DNA from 4 places in the Actinoplanes missouriensis 431 genome. Region 4 is predicted to be linked to each of the others. Evidence: riboswitches for the same ligand, from Rfam matches in the RefSeq annotation. Region 4 holds a riboswitch; each other region holds the start of a gene.
What was found. Region 4 has a riboswitch for cobalamin ahead of AMIS_RS26705 (VWA domain-containing protein). Riboswitches for the same ligand answer to the same signal wherever they lie in the genome.
Positions count from the first base shown of each region.

Region 1: another riboswitch for cobalamin. It lies ahead of AMIS_RS01080 (ABC transporter substrate-binding protein); the one in region 4 lies ahead of AMIS_RS26705 (VWA domain-containing protein).
Region 2: another riboswitch for cobalamin. It lies ahead of AMIS_RS09325 (ribonucleoside-diphosphate reductase subunit alpha); the one in region 4 lies ahead of AMIS_RS26705 (VWA domain-containing protein).
Region 3: another riboswitch for cobalamin. It lies ahead of AMIS_RS14385 (ABC transporter substrate-binding protein); the one in region 4 lies ahead of AMIS_RS26705 (VWA domain-containing protein).

Region 1 covers NC_017093.1:231,560-235,084, forward strand. The annotation lists gene mqnE (aminofutalosine synthase MqnE) at 1-275, shown strand, start outside; gene AMIS_RS01070 (hypothetical protein) at 338-760, shown strand; gene AMIS_RS01075 (DUF4229 domain-containing protein) at 782-1,144, shown strand; cobalamin riboswitch at 1,188-1,315, shown strand; gene AMIS_RS01080 (ABC transporter substrate-binding protein) at 1,409-2,338, shown strand; gene AMIS_RS01085 (FecCD family ABC transporter permease) at 2,335-3,402, shown strand; gene AMIS_RS01090 (ABC transporter ATP-binding protein) at 3,399-3,525, shown strand, end outside.
Region 2 covers NC_017093.1:2,019,389-2,022,913, reverse strand. The annotation lists gene AMIS_RS09335 (AfsR/SARP family transcriptional regulator) at 1-487, opposite strand, end outside; gene AMIS_RS09330 (diacylglycerol/lipid kinase family protein) at 1,083-2,006, shown strand; cobalamin riboswitch at 2,047-2,254, shown strand; gene AMIS_RS09325 (ribonucleoside-diphosphate reductase subunit alpha) at 2,369-3,525, shown strand, end outside.
Region 3 covers NC_017093.1:3,066,690-3,070,214, forward strand. The annotation lists gene AMIS_RS14380 (cytochrome c oxidase assembly protein) at 1-1,810, opposite strand, end outside; cobalamin riboswitch at 1,904-2,089, shown strand; gene AMIS_RS14385 (ABC transporter substrate-binding protein) at 2,132-3,157, shown strand; gene AMIS_RS14390 (FecCD family ABC transporter permease) at 3,193-3,525, shown strand, end outside.
Region 4 covers NC_017093.1:5,773,426-5,776,950, reverse strand. The annotation lists gene AMIS_RS26710 (gluconokinase) at 1-946, opposite strand, end outside; cobalamin riboswitch at 1,115-1,285, shown strand; gene AMIS_RS26705 (VWA domain-containing protein) at 1,322-3,472, shown strand.

The DNA of each region.
Region 1 (3,525 bases), 3.2 Mb from region 4:
GCTTCTGGGTGATGCACGGCCTGTCGGTCGCCCAGCTCTCGCTGAACTTCGGTGCCGACGACCTGGACGGCTCGGTCGTGGAATACAAGATCACTCACGACGCCGACGCGTACGGGACGCCCCACACGATGCACCGCGACGACCTGCTCGACCTGATCACGGACGCGGGTTTCCAGCCGGTCGAGCGCAACACCCGCTACGAGATCGTCCGGGAGTACGACAAGCCCGTCCCGCTGGCCGAACGCCGCAGCGAACCGCAGCGAGTCTGGGCCTGAGCTGACGACCGACCGAGCCCGACGACAGACGCCGCAATGACCGGAAACCCGAGGACGCCCCGATGACCCAGCAGAGGAACGCGCGCGGCCTGCGCCGAGACGCCGGTGGCCGGCTGATGACCATCAGCGACCTGCTCGGGGCGGCGTTCGCCGGTCTGGCGGTCGGCCTCGTCGTGCTGTTGATCTTCGAGGCGGTGATGGCGCTCACCGGCCTCGGCACATTCGGCTCGTCGAACGGCTGGCTCGTGCTGATCCTCCCGGTCTGGCTCTTCGTCGAGGAGTTCCGGGCCGAGGGCTTCGGCGCGCACCGGGTCATGATGGCCGCGCTCGCCGCCGGTTTCGGCGTCGCGCTCGGGATGACCGTGGCCGGTCTGATCTCCGGAGTGGCGCCGGCCCTGGTGAGCGGCACGGCCGGAGCCGCCACCGGTACGGTCGTGTACTGCCTGGTCTGGTTCTACGGCCTCCGCTGGCTCAACCAACGGTGAGGCTGAGGGAGAGATGAAGAGATGAGCCCCGCCGTCAAATACACGCTCGGCCGGCTCGGCCTGTTCGTGGTCGCCTTGGCCGTGCTGCTGCCGTTCCCGTTGAACTTCCTGGTCAAGGTCATGGTCGCGTTCGTCGTGTCGGCCGTGCTCTCGCTCGTGCTGTTGCGCAAGTGGCGTGACCAGATGGCCGAGCATCTCGGTTCGGTCGCCGCCAAGCGCACCGCGGAGAAAGACCGGCTGCGTTCGGCGCTGGCCGGGGACGAGGACGCCGCAGCGGCCGGCGACCGGGTGGCCGCCGCCGACGCGAGCCACAAAGCAGGCGACAGCGCGGGCCCGGGCACCGGCGAGACGGCAGGCAGCGAGAAAGCCGCCGACGGCCGCTGACATCAGTACGCACCAGCTGCCGATGTAACCCACCGGCGGCGACTCCGTGCTGTCCGTGAGCTAGCGTTTTCATCAGACCGCGTCTCAGCGAAGCCGGTGCGAAACCGGCGCTGTCCCGCAACTGTGATGCCCGCGACGAGCCGGGCTAGCCAGGTCGCCTGGACGCCGGTCGCGATTCAGCGCTCTCGGGGAGGGGCGCCTCGCAGACGGCGGCCACGAGCCCCTGTCGGCGAAGCACCACAGCCCGGCCGACAGGAGGATTCCATGCAGCGACGACGTCTTCTCACCACCGCGATGGTGACCACCGCCCTGGCTCTCGCCGGTTGTGCGGGTCAGGACGCGGATGAGCCGGCCGCGACGCCGGCGAGCTCCGCCGCGGGCTTCCCGGTCACGGTCGGCGCGGTGACCCTGGAGGCCCGGCCCGAGAAGATCGTCTCGTTGAGCCCGACCGCCACGGAGATGCTGTTCGCGATCGGCGCGGGCCCGCAGGTGACGGCGGTCGACGACCAGTCGAGCTACCCGGCCGACGCCCCGAAATCGGATCTGTCCGGCTTCAAGCCGAACGCCGAGGCGATCGCCGCGAAGGACCCGGACCTGGTGGTGGTCTCCAACGACACCGAGAACATCGTGGCGCAGCTCGGGAAACTGTCGATCCCGGCGTTCGTCGCGCCGGCCGCGACCACGCTGGAGGACACCTACGCCCAGCTCGGTGACCTGGGCGCGCTCACCGGCCACCGGGCCGAGGCGGAGAAGACCGGCGCCGACATGGCGACTCGGATCGACGAGATCGTGAAATCGGTTCCGGCCCGCAGCCGGCCGCTGAGCTACTTCTACGAGCTCGGACCGGATCTCTACTCGGCCACCTCGAAGACGTTCATCGGATCGATCTTCGCGAAGTTCGGCATGACCAACGTGGCGGACGCCGCCGACGCGAGCGGCTCGTTCGGCGGGTACCCGCAGCTCACCCAGGAGGCGGTGGTCAAGGCGAACCCGGACATGATCTTCCTGGCCGACAGCAAGTGCTGCCAGCAGTCCGCCGCGACGGTGACGGCGCGCAGTGGCTGGTCCACGGTGACCGCGGTGGAGAAGGGCCAGATCTACGCGCTCGACGACGACATCGCGTCGCGCTGGGGTCCGCGGACCCCCGACCTGGTCCAGGCCGTCGCCGACGCGGTGGGCAAGGTCCCCGCGTGATCGATGCCGTGGCCCCGAAGCAGCGGGCCCGCTCTGCCGGGCTCCGGCCGGCATGGCTCGTCGCGGGCGCGCTCGCGGTGCTGGTGGCGACCCTGGCCGGCCTCGCCTTCGGCTCGGCGTCCCTGCCACCGGGCGGGGTCGCGGCGGAGATGCTCAACCTCATTCCCGGGGTACGGCTGGAGAGTGGCCTCACCGATCGGGAGGTCGCGATCCTGATGCAGCTGCGGCTGCCCCGGGTGGTGCTGGGCCTGCTGGTCGGCGCGATGCTGGCCCTCTCCGGCGCGGCGTACCAGGGCGCTTTCCGCAACCCGCTGGCCGACCCGCACCTGCTCGGCGTGGCGGCCGGCGCGGGACTGGGCGTCACGGCGGTGATCGTGCTCGGTGCCGGCAGCACCACGGAGGTGCCGGTGGGCGTACCCATGGCTGCTTTTGTCGGTGCGGTGACCGCGGTGGCGCTGACCTGGCTGCTGGGCGCGGCCGGCAGCCGGGACCGGACGCCCGCCGCGTTGATCCTGGCCGGTGTGGCCGTGTCGGCGTTCCTCTCGGCGGCGCAGACGTTCCTGCTGCAGCGGCACGTCGAGTCGCTGCAGGAGGTGTATTCGTGGCTGCTCGGCCGGCTCGCCACGGCCGGCTGGCACGACGTGCTGGTGATCCTGCCGTACGCGCTGGTGACGGGCGTGATCGTGTTGTCCCGGCGGCGCGAGCTGGACGTGCTGACGGTCGGTGACGCGGAGGCTGCGAGTCTGGGCCTGCATCCGCAGCGCAGCAGGTACCTGCTGATCATCGCGGCGTCGCTCGGTACCGCGGCGGCGGTCTCGGTCTCCGGGTTGATCGGTTTCGTCGGGATCATCGTGCCGCACACGATCCGGCTGCTGACCGGCCCGAGTTACCGGTCGCTGCTGCCGCTCTCGGTACTCTTCGGCGCCGCGTTCCTGACCCTGACCGACCTGCTGGCGCGGACCGTCGCCGGTGACGCCGAGATCCCGATCGGCGTCGTCACGGCATTCCTCGGCGCGCCATTCTTCGTCCTGGTGATGCGCACCAGCCGCGCGGTGCCGACATGACCGATGCGCACCAGCCGCGCGGTGCCGACATGACCGACGCGATCACCGTCGAGGACTTGACGGTACGGCTCGACGGCACGCTGATCGTCGACGGCGTGAGCCTGACCGTCGCCGAGGGTGAAT
Region 2 (3,525 bases), 3.8 Mb from region 4:
GCGGCTCCCCCCGCCACACGTCGAGCGCCCGGGCGAGCGTGGCGGCGGCCAGATCGGCGGGCTGGCGCCGAGCCACCCCGACAAGCCCTTCCACAACGTCAACGTCCAGCCCGCCCCCTCCCCGGCCCGCGTCGCCGGGCCTCTCGCCGGTCGCGTGATCCCCCACCCGGCCCGCGTCGTCGCGCCTCGCGCCGGTCGCGTGATCGTCGCTTTCCAGCGCGAGCCGGTAGCCGCCCGGGTCACGGCGGATCACGTCGCCGCCGGTGTGCCGCCGCAGCCGGGAGACATAACTGTGCAGATTGCCGACCGCGTTGTCCGGCGGCGCACCCTCCCAGAGCGCGTCGATCAGCTCAGCGACCGAAACCGGCCGGCCGCCGGCCAGCGCAAGCCGGGCGAGCAGAACACGCTGCGGCACACCGGTCAGCGGAACCGGGACACCGTCACGGGTCAGCTCCACCGGCCCCAGCACCCCCACCCGGATCCCCACCGCGCCATTCTCGCCGCCCACCAGCGCCGATGACCATCAGTTATCCACTCCCCGACACTGCCCGGTGCCCAGCCGTCCCTCCGACGTGGAGGCGAGCACACCGACGCCCGCGCTGACCGGGATGAGGGCGCACCGAAGCGATACGTGTGCTTACACCCCGGCCAGGGCGTCGATGAGGGCGCACGGAAGCGATACGTGTGCCCTCATCCCCCGAACGGCCGAGCCCACCACTGCCTGCCCGAGCACCCGGCGGCGCCAAGCACCCGGCGGGGCCGAGCACCCGGCGGGGCCGAGCCGTAGCCCAGCATGGCTATCCATGCTTGATCACATGTCTGAGCTACGGCCGAGACCGACGAGCCGTAGTCCAGACCGGCAGTCACCCCTTGATCACATGCCTGAGCTACGGCTCGCGGGCTCCAAACCTGCCTCAACTACGGCCCCGTGGCCCGGGAACCTGCGTGAGCTACGGCTCGGCGCCCCGGGAACCTGCTTGGGCTACGGCTCGGCGCCCCGGGAACCTGCTTGGGCTACGGCTCGGCGCGGACCGGTGGGCGGGCGCGGGAGGGTGCTCAGCTTGGGCGGATAGGGTCGGGCGGTGCGGACGAAGCAGCAGCTGACCGACGATATCCGGAGCGAGCGCCGCGCCGCGCTCGTGGTCAACGCGCGGTCGCGGCGAGGGCGGCAGTTCTACGACGACGCGCACGCTCGGCTGCAGGCGGCCGGGTTCAAGCTGCTCGGATCGTACGGCGTGGAGGGCGACCTCGAGCGGAGCCTGCAGCGGGCGATCGACCTGGGCCCCGATCTGCTGGTGGCCGGCGGTGGTGACGGGACGATCAGCACGGCGGGGCGGATGCTCGCGCACCGGGACATGGCGCTCGGTCTGCTGCCGCTCGGCACCACGAACAACTTTGCGCGGACGATCGGCATCCCGCCCGATCTGGACACGGCGATCACGACGATGACCGACGGCCTGGTGATCGATGTGGACCTGGGGATCGCCGGTGACATGCCGTTCACCAATCATGTCGGCGTCGGCCTCTCCGCCGAGGTGATGATCAACGCGCCGAGCCGGCTCAAGAGGGCGATCGGGCGGTTCGCCTATCCGATCACCGCGCTGGGCCTGCTGCGGAGGCACCGGCCGCTGCGGGCGACGGTGCACGCCGAGGGGCGCGAGATCGTCTTCACGACCCACCAGGTGTACGTGGCGAACGGTGGTTTCCACGCCGGCCGGCCGATCACCGCTGACGCGCATGCCGACGACCGGCTGCTGGTGGCCTATCCGGTGGGCGGGGCGACCCGGCGGGAGCTGCTGCGCGAGACGGCGCGTAATGCGTTGACGGGCCACCGCCGTACCCTCCATGAACGTCCTTTTCTCGCGGTCGGCGAGCTGTGGCTGGAGACGGACCGGCCGGCGGCGGTCGAGGTGGACGGTGAGCCCTGCGGGCGGACGCCGCTGCGGATCGCCCTCGACGCGAACGCGCTGCGGATCATGGCACCTCCGGGTACTGAAGATCACTGACACAGCATGTTGGGTTGCGCGAACGAACGGTCGCCCAGATATGGTGTCTCCCGCAGCTGGTTCGGCCCCGCGCGAGCGGACGCCGAGGCAAGAGGGAATCCGGTGGAAGTCCGGAACTGCCCCGCAGCGGTTAGTGGGAACGACCGCCGTCAACGAAGCACTGGACCGCGAGGTCTGGGAAGCGACGGCCAGTAGGAACGCGTAGGACGCCCACGAGTCCGAAGACCTGCCAGCGCGCCGCATGCCACCTGGCGCGCGGCGGTCGACGGTCGCGTGGGACGACCGACGCCGTGAGCCGGCCGCCGCGCGCGCCCGGTGGCGTCTCCCCGTGCCCGAGACCATGGGCTCGCGAGGAGAGAGCAATGCAGACCGAGCAGAAACTGCACACCGAGCAACGACGGCACACGATGCAGGTCCGCAAGCGCAACGGCGAGACCGAGCCGGTCGACGTCAACAAGATCGTCACGGCGGTCGAGCGCTGGGTCGCCGACCTGGACGAGGTCGACCCGCTGCGGGTCGCCACCAAGACCATCAGTGGGCTCTACGACGGTGCCACCACCGCTGAGCTGGACAAACTGTCGATCCAGACGGCCGCCGAGCTGATCGGCGAGGAGCCGCAGTACTCCCGGCTCGCCGCCCGGCTGCTCGCGGCGTTCGTCGAGCAGGAGGTCCGCGAGGAGGGCGTCGCCGGCTTCAGCGAGTCGATCCGACTGGGGCACCAGCAGGGTCTGATCAGCGATGAGACGGCCGCCTTCGTCGCGGAGCACGCGACCGTTCTCGATCAGGCGATCGACGACGCGAACAACCTGCGCTTCGAGTACTTCGGACTGCGCACCGTGGCCGACCGCTACCTGCTGCGGCACCCCACCAAGCGGACCGTCATCGAGACCCCGCAGCACTGGCTGCTCCGCGTCGCCTGCGGCCTCTCGGAGACCCCGGGCGAGGCGATCGGCTTCTACCGCCTGATGTCCAGCCTGGCCTATCTTCCCAGCTCACCGACGCTGTTCAACTCGGGAACCCGGCACACGCAGATGTCCAGCTGCTTCCTCGTGGACTCGCCCAAGGACGAGCTGGACTCGATCTACGAGCGGTACCACCAGGTCGCGAAGCTCTCCAAGTTCTCCGGCGGCATCGGTATCTCGTGGTCACGGGTCCGTGGCCGCGGCGCGCTGATCCGGGGCACGAACGGCAAGTCGAACGGCATCGTCCCGTTCCTGAAAACCCTTGACGCGGGTGTCGCGGCGGTCAATCAGGGCGGCCGGCGCAAGGGCGCGGCCTGCGTCTATCTGGAGCCGTGGCACCCGGACATCGAGGAATTCCTGGAATTGCGGGACAACACCGGCGAGGAGTCCCGGCGTACCCACAATCTGAATCTGGCGAACTGGATCCCGGACGAATTCATGCGCCGCGTCGAGGCCGACGAGGACTGGTCGCTGATCGATCCCTCGGACGCGCCGATGCTGCCGGACCTGTTCGGCGACGAGTTCACCGAGGCCTACCGGGCCGCCGAGAAGAACGC
Region 3 (3,525 bases), 2.7 Mb from region 4:
CGCCGAACGCCCAGGCCAGGCTCGCGCCGAGATGCTGGTCGGCAAGCAGCGACGACGCCCAGGGCGGATGCACGGCGGTGTACCAGTCGGCGGCGATCACCGTGGTGGACTGCAGCAGCACGAACCCGAAGAAGGCGTGCGCCACCATCGCCAGGAAGTGCACGACGGTCAGCATGGCCGGATGCACCCGGCGGCGTCCCGGATCGACGCCGATCAGCACCCAGAACAGCAGGTAGCCGGCGAGCACGAAGTGCACCAGCATCGCCAGGTGCCCGAGGTGGTACCGCATCAGCGTGCCGAGCAGGTCACTGAGGTAGAGGCCGTACAGGCTCACCACGTAGATGCCCAGGGCGACCAGCGGATGACTGAGGATCCGCGCGGGCCGGCTGTGCAGGATCAGCAGCAGCCACTCCCGGGCGCCGCGCACCTGCGGATCCGCCGGGCGGCGCAGCGCGCGCAGCGCCAGGGTGACCGGGGCGCCGCCGACCAGCAGGATCGGCACCGCCATCGACAGCACCATGTGCTGCACCATGTGGACGCTGAACAGCACGTAGGCGTACCGGGCGACGCCGAGCCCGGTGATCGCCGCCAGCAGCAGCATGCCGGAGACCCAGGAGACGGTACGGGTGATCGGCCACCCGTGCCCGGCCCGCCGCAGCCGCCACACGCCGACCAGGTAGGCGGCGATCCCGGCAGCGCAGACGGTCAGGAAGAACATGTCCGGCAGCGGGCCGGTGAGCATCCGCACGGCCGACGGCGGGCCGGGCTGGTCGAAGCCGAGCAACTCCACCAGGGGATCCGGCGCCACCGTCTCCTCCGGAACCGGGGTCGGGCTGCGCGACAGCGCCACCGCGAGACCGGCGGCCGCGCCGAGGACCACCAGCTCGCCGGCCGCCAGCCGCAGGAACGCCCACGGCGCTCCGGCTCGGAGCGCGGGCAGGGTCCGGCGGCGATGCGCCACCCCGATCAACCCGACGATCACCAGGGCGAAGACCTTCAGGAGCACCAGTACGCCGTACCGCGAGTCCCCGAGCGCCGCCGCCCCGCCCAGCCGGACCGCGGCGTTGGCCACCCCGCTGACCCCGGTCGCCACGAAACACGCGAGGGCCAGCCGGCTGTACCGGCCGGCGGTGTCGGCGAACCGCCGATGCCGGCGCACCAGCAGCAGGCCGGCCAGCCCGCCGATCCACAGTGACGCCGCCAGCACGTGCAGCGCCAGACTCGTCACCGCGATCTGATGGTCACCCGCGCCGGCCGCGTGCCCGGTGAAGGCCGGTGGCAGCAGGGCGATCATCGCCAGGCCGGCGGTGACGGCGGCCAGCCCGCGCGACACCCCGCCCCGGCTCAGCACCGCCACCGTCACGGCGAGTGCGGCCTGCAGCAGCAGCGCCTGCCCCTGCGAGATCGAGATCGCGAAGCTCAGCACGGCCTGGCCGCTCAGCCGGGTCACCGGCATACCGAGCACGTCGGAGACGGTGAGGACGATCAGAGCCGTGGACGCGAGCCCCCAGGACAGCGCCAGCCAGGTGACCCGGCGCAGCAGCAGCCAGCCGTGGGCCGCCACGCTGCGACCGTCGCCGGGCAGCAGGAACGCCGCCGTGACGGTCAGGCCGGCGGTCAGCACGCCGAGCAGATCCGCCAGCATCCGCACGATCGGCAGCAGCCACAGGGTGACCGGTCCGGGAGTCGGGATGCCCGGCAGCACGGTGTCGTCGACCGCCCCGCCGAACCGCAACGCCATGATCAGGACCAGTCCGGCCGTCGCCGCGACGGCCAGCACCACGGCAGGTGTTCTCAGCGAACTTCGCACGGCACATCAGTCGGCCCGTACGCCGTGATGGTTCCCGGGGTGATCCGAACCTCGCCCCGCGACCGCCCGGGTCGGGCCGCCGGACCGGGCGGCTACAGTGATCGCCGCCGTGGTGCTCGGGAAGCCGGTGTAAAGCCGGCGCGGCCCTCGCCACTGTGAACGGGACTGCCGTCGGCCCTCGTCGCGCGTCGAGGTCACTGGGTGCTTCTCGCCCGGGAAGGCCGGCCGCCGGCGCACCATCCCGTCAGCCAGGAGACCGGCCACGGCACGCTTCGACCCGTCCACGAGGTGCTGGAAGGCGGTCCCGCTGTGCGGTTCCCCATGCCCTGGCGTATCACCGCGCCACTGTCCGTTCTGCTGCTCGCGCTCGCCGGCTGTGCCGGTGACGGCGCCGGACCCGAGGCGGCCACCGCGAGCGGGGCGGTCACGGTCGCCAACTGCGGGGTCGCCGTGCCGGCCGGCGCGCCGCCCATCCGGATCTTCGCGGCGTTCCACAACGGCATCGAGGCGGTGTACGCGCTCGGCGCCGGCGATCGGCTCGTCGGCGCGGCCTACCTGGACAATCCGCTGCTGCCCGGGTACGCCGGGCAGTTCCACCCGGATCGGCAGAAGCCGGCCTACTACCCGGAGGAGTACCCGAGCCGGGAGGAGGTGCTGCGGCTCGACCCGGACTTCGTCGTCTCCGGTTTCACCGGCGCGTTCACCACCGAGGGCCTGGGCACCCGCGCCGAGCTGGACAGGATCGGCATCGGCTCGTACCTGTTCAGCCAGTACTGCCCGACCGCCGACGGCGAGGGACAGAAATCGCTCGGGGAGAACGACGTCTCGCTCGACGGCGTCTACCGCGACCTCACCGACCTGGGCCGGGTCCTCGGCGTCCCGGCGCGGGCCGAGGCGCTCGTCGCCACGATGCGGGAGACCGTCGCCGGGGTGGAGGGCAAGCTCGCCGGGGTCGAGCGGCCGACGGTCGCGATGCTGAACCGGCCGGGCGGCGGCGAACTGCGGGTCTTCGGCGCCGGTGACGTCGCCACCACGATCATCGAGAAGGCCGGCGGCACCCAGGTCTTCGACGACGTGCCCGGCCGGCTCACCCGGATCGGCACCGAGGAGCTGATCCGGCGCAAGCCTGAGGTGATCGTGGTGCCGGCCTGCTGCGGCGCCGAGGTCGGACCGGACGGCGCTCGCAGCGTCATCGACGGGCTCAAGGCCGACCCGGCGCTCGCCAATGTGCCCGCGATCCGTGACGGCCGGATCTATGCGGTCACGTTCGCCGAGGTCACGCCGGGTGTGCGCAACGCCGACGCGGTGGCGAACCTGGCCGCTCTGCTGCACCCGGAGCGGTTCTGAACGCTCGCGCAGCCGGGCTGACCGGGGCCGTCGTCGTGCTCATCGCGGCGGTCCTCGGTTCCCTGACGATCGGCAACGAGACCATCAGCATGGGTACGGTGGTCGGCACCTGGCTGCACCCGGACGGCTCCGACGCTCAGCGGATCGTGGAGTACCTGCGCTTACCCCGTACCCTCGTGGGGGTTGCGGCCGGCGCGGCCCTCGGGGTGGCCGGCGCTCTGCTGCAGGGCCTGACCCGCAACGCCCTGGCCGGGCCGGAGGTGCTCGGGGTCAACGCCGGCGCCGCGCTGAGCGTGGTGCTGGGGATCTCGGTGTTCGGCGTGCACACGTTCGGAGGCTGGGTGTGGTTCTCCTTCGCCGGAGCGGCC
Region 4 (3,525 bases):
CGAACCCGGCCGCGAAACTCTCGCCGGCCCACCGGACCACCGAGCCGGCGTTGTTCACCGCGCCGCCGATCACCCAGCGGTCCTCGGTGAGCGCGTAGCAGAACAGCCGGCCCGCCTCGTCGCTGGCCGGCCGGTCGACGACCGTGCGCAGCGCGCCGCTGGTGCCGAGCGAGACGGCCGCGATCCCGGCCGGGGTTGCGCCCACGCCGAGGTTGGCGAGCGGACCGTCGGCGGCCCCGATGATCAGCGGAACGGCCTCGTCGAGCCCGGCCGCCCGCGCCACCTCGGGCCGCAGCCGCAGCCGGGTCGTCGTCGGCACCACCTCGGCGAGCTGCTCCGCGCGCACCCCGGCGATCCCGAGCGCCTCGTCGTCCCACTTGCGCGAGTGGATGTCGTAGAGGCCGGTGCCGGAGGCGAGCGACAGGTCCACCTGGAACGGCCCGCCGGTGAGCGCCGCGACGATCAGCTCCTTCACCCCGCCCCACCGGGGCGTGCCCCGCAGGGTGTCCGGGTCGGTCGCCTCCCACCAGGCCAGTTTGGTCAGTGGCGACATCGGGTGCACCGGGGTGCCGGTGCGCGCCTGCAGGACCTTGGCCCGCCCGGCCGCGACGATCTGCTCGCACTGCCCGGCCGAGCGCCCGTCCGCCCAGGTGATCAGCGGGCCCAGCGGCTCGCCGTCCGCGGACATCGGCACGAGCGCGTGCAGGAACGCGCTGAGTCCGATCGCGATCACCCGGTCGCCGTTTTCCCGGCACGCGGCGGCGACGTCGGTGAGCGCCTTCACCGCGGCGTCGACCAGCTGCGCCGGGTCGAGCTCGGCGCGACCCGGCCCGGGCACCGACAGCGGGTAGTGCACGCTGGTCAGCGCGCGTATCTCCCCGCGCGGCCCGGCGGCGACGCCCTTGGTGGCGGTGGTACCGGTGTCGATGCCGATCACAACGTCCATGCGTGGCCTCCCTCGTCCTGCCCTTCGCCTTACCCGGCGGACATCCTTTCGTACCGGCCCGGCGCGCCGCTCGTCATCGCCCCGGTGACCGCTGCCCGCGGGGCCGCCCGGGACGCCGGAGCGATCGTTGTCACCGGTGCTCGCGTTGACGCGTACCCCGCCGGTGAGAAAGAGTGACCGGCGAGCGGTAGCGGAGGAACCCGGTGCGAATCCGGGACGGTCCCGCCACTGTGACCGGGGAGCGACCCGCAGCACAGCCACGGCTTCGACAGGGGCCGGAAGGCGCGGTGATCGCCGATCCGGGAGTCAGGAGACTCCGGCCGCTCGTTCGTGGCTGACGTGCGGGCGTGGACACCCGCGCAGAAGGGGACCCTCGTGACAACTCCCTACCCGTTCTCGGCCGTCGTCGGCCTCGATGACCTGCGCCTCGCGCTGCTGCTGACAGCGGTCTCACCCGCCGTCGGCGGCGTGCTGGTGCGCGGCGAGAAGGGCACCGCGAAGAGCACCGTCGTGCGTGCGCTGGCCGGCCTGCTGCCGGGCATCGCGACGGTACGCGGCTGCCGGTTCGCCTGTGACCCGGACGCCCCGGATCCGGGCTGCCCGGACGGCCCGCACCCGATCGGCGGCCCCGCCGACGCCCGCCCGGCCCGGCTCGTCGAGCTGCCGGTCGGCGCCACCGAGGACCGCGTGGTGGGCACGCTGGACCTGCAGCGGGCGCTCAGCGACGGGGTGAAGGCGTACGAGCCGGGCCTGCTCGCCGCCGCCCACCGGGGCGTGCTCTACGTCGACGAGGTGAACCTGCTCCCGGACCACCTGGTCGACCTGCTGCTGGACGCCGCCGCGATGGGCCGCGCGCACGTCGAGCGCGACGGCGTGTCGGTGAAGCACGCGGCACGGTTCCTGCTGGTCGGCACGATGAACCCGGAGGAGGGTGAGCCGCGCCCGCAGCTGGTCGACCGCTTCGGCCTGGTCGTCACCGTGGCGGCGCCCCGCGACGCGGCGCAGCGGGCCGAGGTGGTGCGCCGCAGGCTGGCCTACGAGGCCGGCCCGGACGGGTTCGCCGCCCGGTTCGCCGAGGCCGAGCGGGAGTACGCGGCCCGCATCGCCGCCGCCCGCGCCCAGCTCCCCGGCGTGCGGCTCCCCGACACGGAGCTGGACCGGATCGCCCGGGTCTGCCTCGCTTACGGGGTGGACGGCATGCGCGCCGACATCGTGGTGGCCCGCTGCGCCGTCGCCCTGGCCGCCTGGCACGGCCGCGACCGGGTGACCGCCGACGACGTCCGCGACGCTGCCCGGCTGGCCCTGCCGCACCGGCGGCGCACCGATCCGCTCGACCCGCCGGGCACCGACGAGGAGAAGCTCGAACAGGCCCTGGCCGAGGCCGAGCAGGAGGCCCTCCGTGAGGCCGAGGCCGAGCGTCAGGCGGCGGAGTCGTCCGCCGGTGAGGCTTCCGGGCCGGCCGATGACGACGGCGACGACCCGGACGGCGACGGCCCACCCAGCGGCGGTGGCGGTGGCGGACCGGAGGGCCCGCGGGACGGCGGCGGTCCGGCGAGCGGCTCCGGGGCGGCGGCGGACGGCTCCGGGGCGGCGGCGGACGGCTCCGGGCAGGCAGGGGACGACTCAGGGCAGCAGGAGCAGGCCGCGCAGGGGGACAAAGCGGGCGCGGCGGCGACCGCTGGGCCGGCCTACCGAACGCGGACACTGCGCATCTCGGCCCGGGGTGAGGGTGGTCATGCCGGGCGGCGCTCTCCGGCCTACGCCCGTCGCGGGCGGGTGGTCGGCAGCCGTACCCCGATCGGCAAGCTCGCCGGCGCCCCGCACCTTCCGGCGACGCTCCGTGCCGCCCTGGACCGAGCCGGCGCGGAGGCGGCCTCCCGGGCGCCCTCCGACTTCTCCGAAATGTCGGGAAAGCGGGTCCGGGTGGCGCCTCGGGATCTGCGGGAGTCGGTGCACGTGGGGCGGGAGGCGAACCTCGTGCTCTTCGTCGTGGACGCGTCCGGATCGATGGCGGCCCGGAAGCGGATGACGCTCGTGAAGACGGCGGTGCTGTCGTTGCTGCGGGACGCCTACCAGCGGCGGGACCGGATCGGGATGATCACGTTTCGGGGCGCGGACGCGGAGGTGGTGCTGCCGCCCACGTCCAGCCATGAGGTCGGCGTGATGCGGCTGGCGGCGCTACGGACCGGTGGGCGGACCCCGATCGCGGCCGGGTTGCGCGCCGCGGCGGCGACCATCGCGACCGAACGCCGCCGTGATCCGCGCCGGCGGCCGTTGCTGGTGTTTGTCACGGACGGGCGGGCCACCAGCGGCCCGGATCCGCTGCGGCTCGCGCCGATGCTGAACGGGGTCGCGACCGTGGTCGTCGACTGCGAGTCCGGTCCGATCCGTCTCGGTCTTGCGGGACGGCTTGCCACGGCGCTGAAGGCCGAGCTGATGCCGCTCGAACGGTTGCAGGCAGCGGTCGTGCCCGGCTCCGCGGCGGCGCCCGCCCCGGCGGACCGCGCGTATCGCCGGGCGGCCTGAACCCCGCACGCAGGCGGGGAGCGGCACGCGGGAAGCGGGACCACTGACGGTGG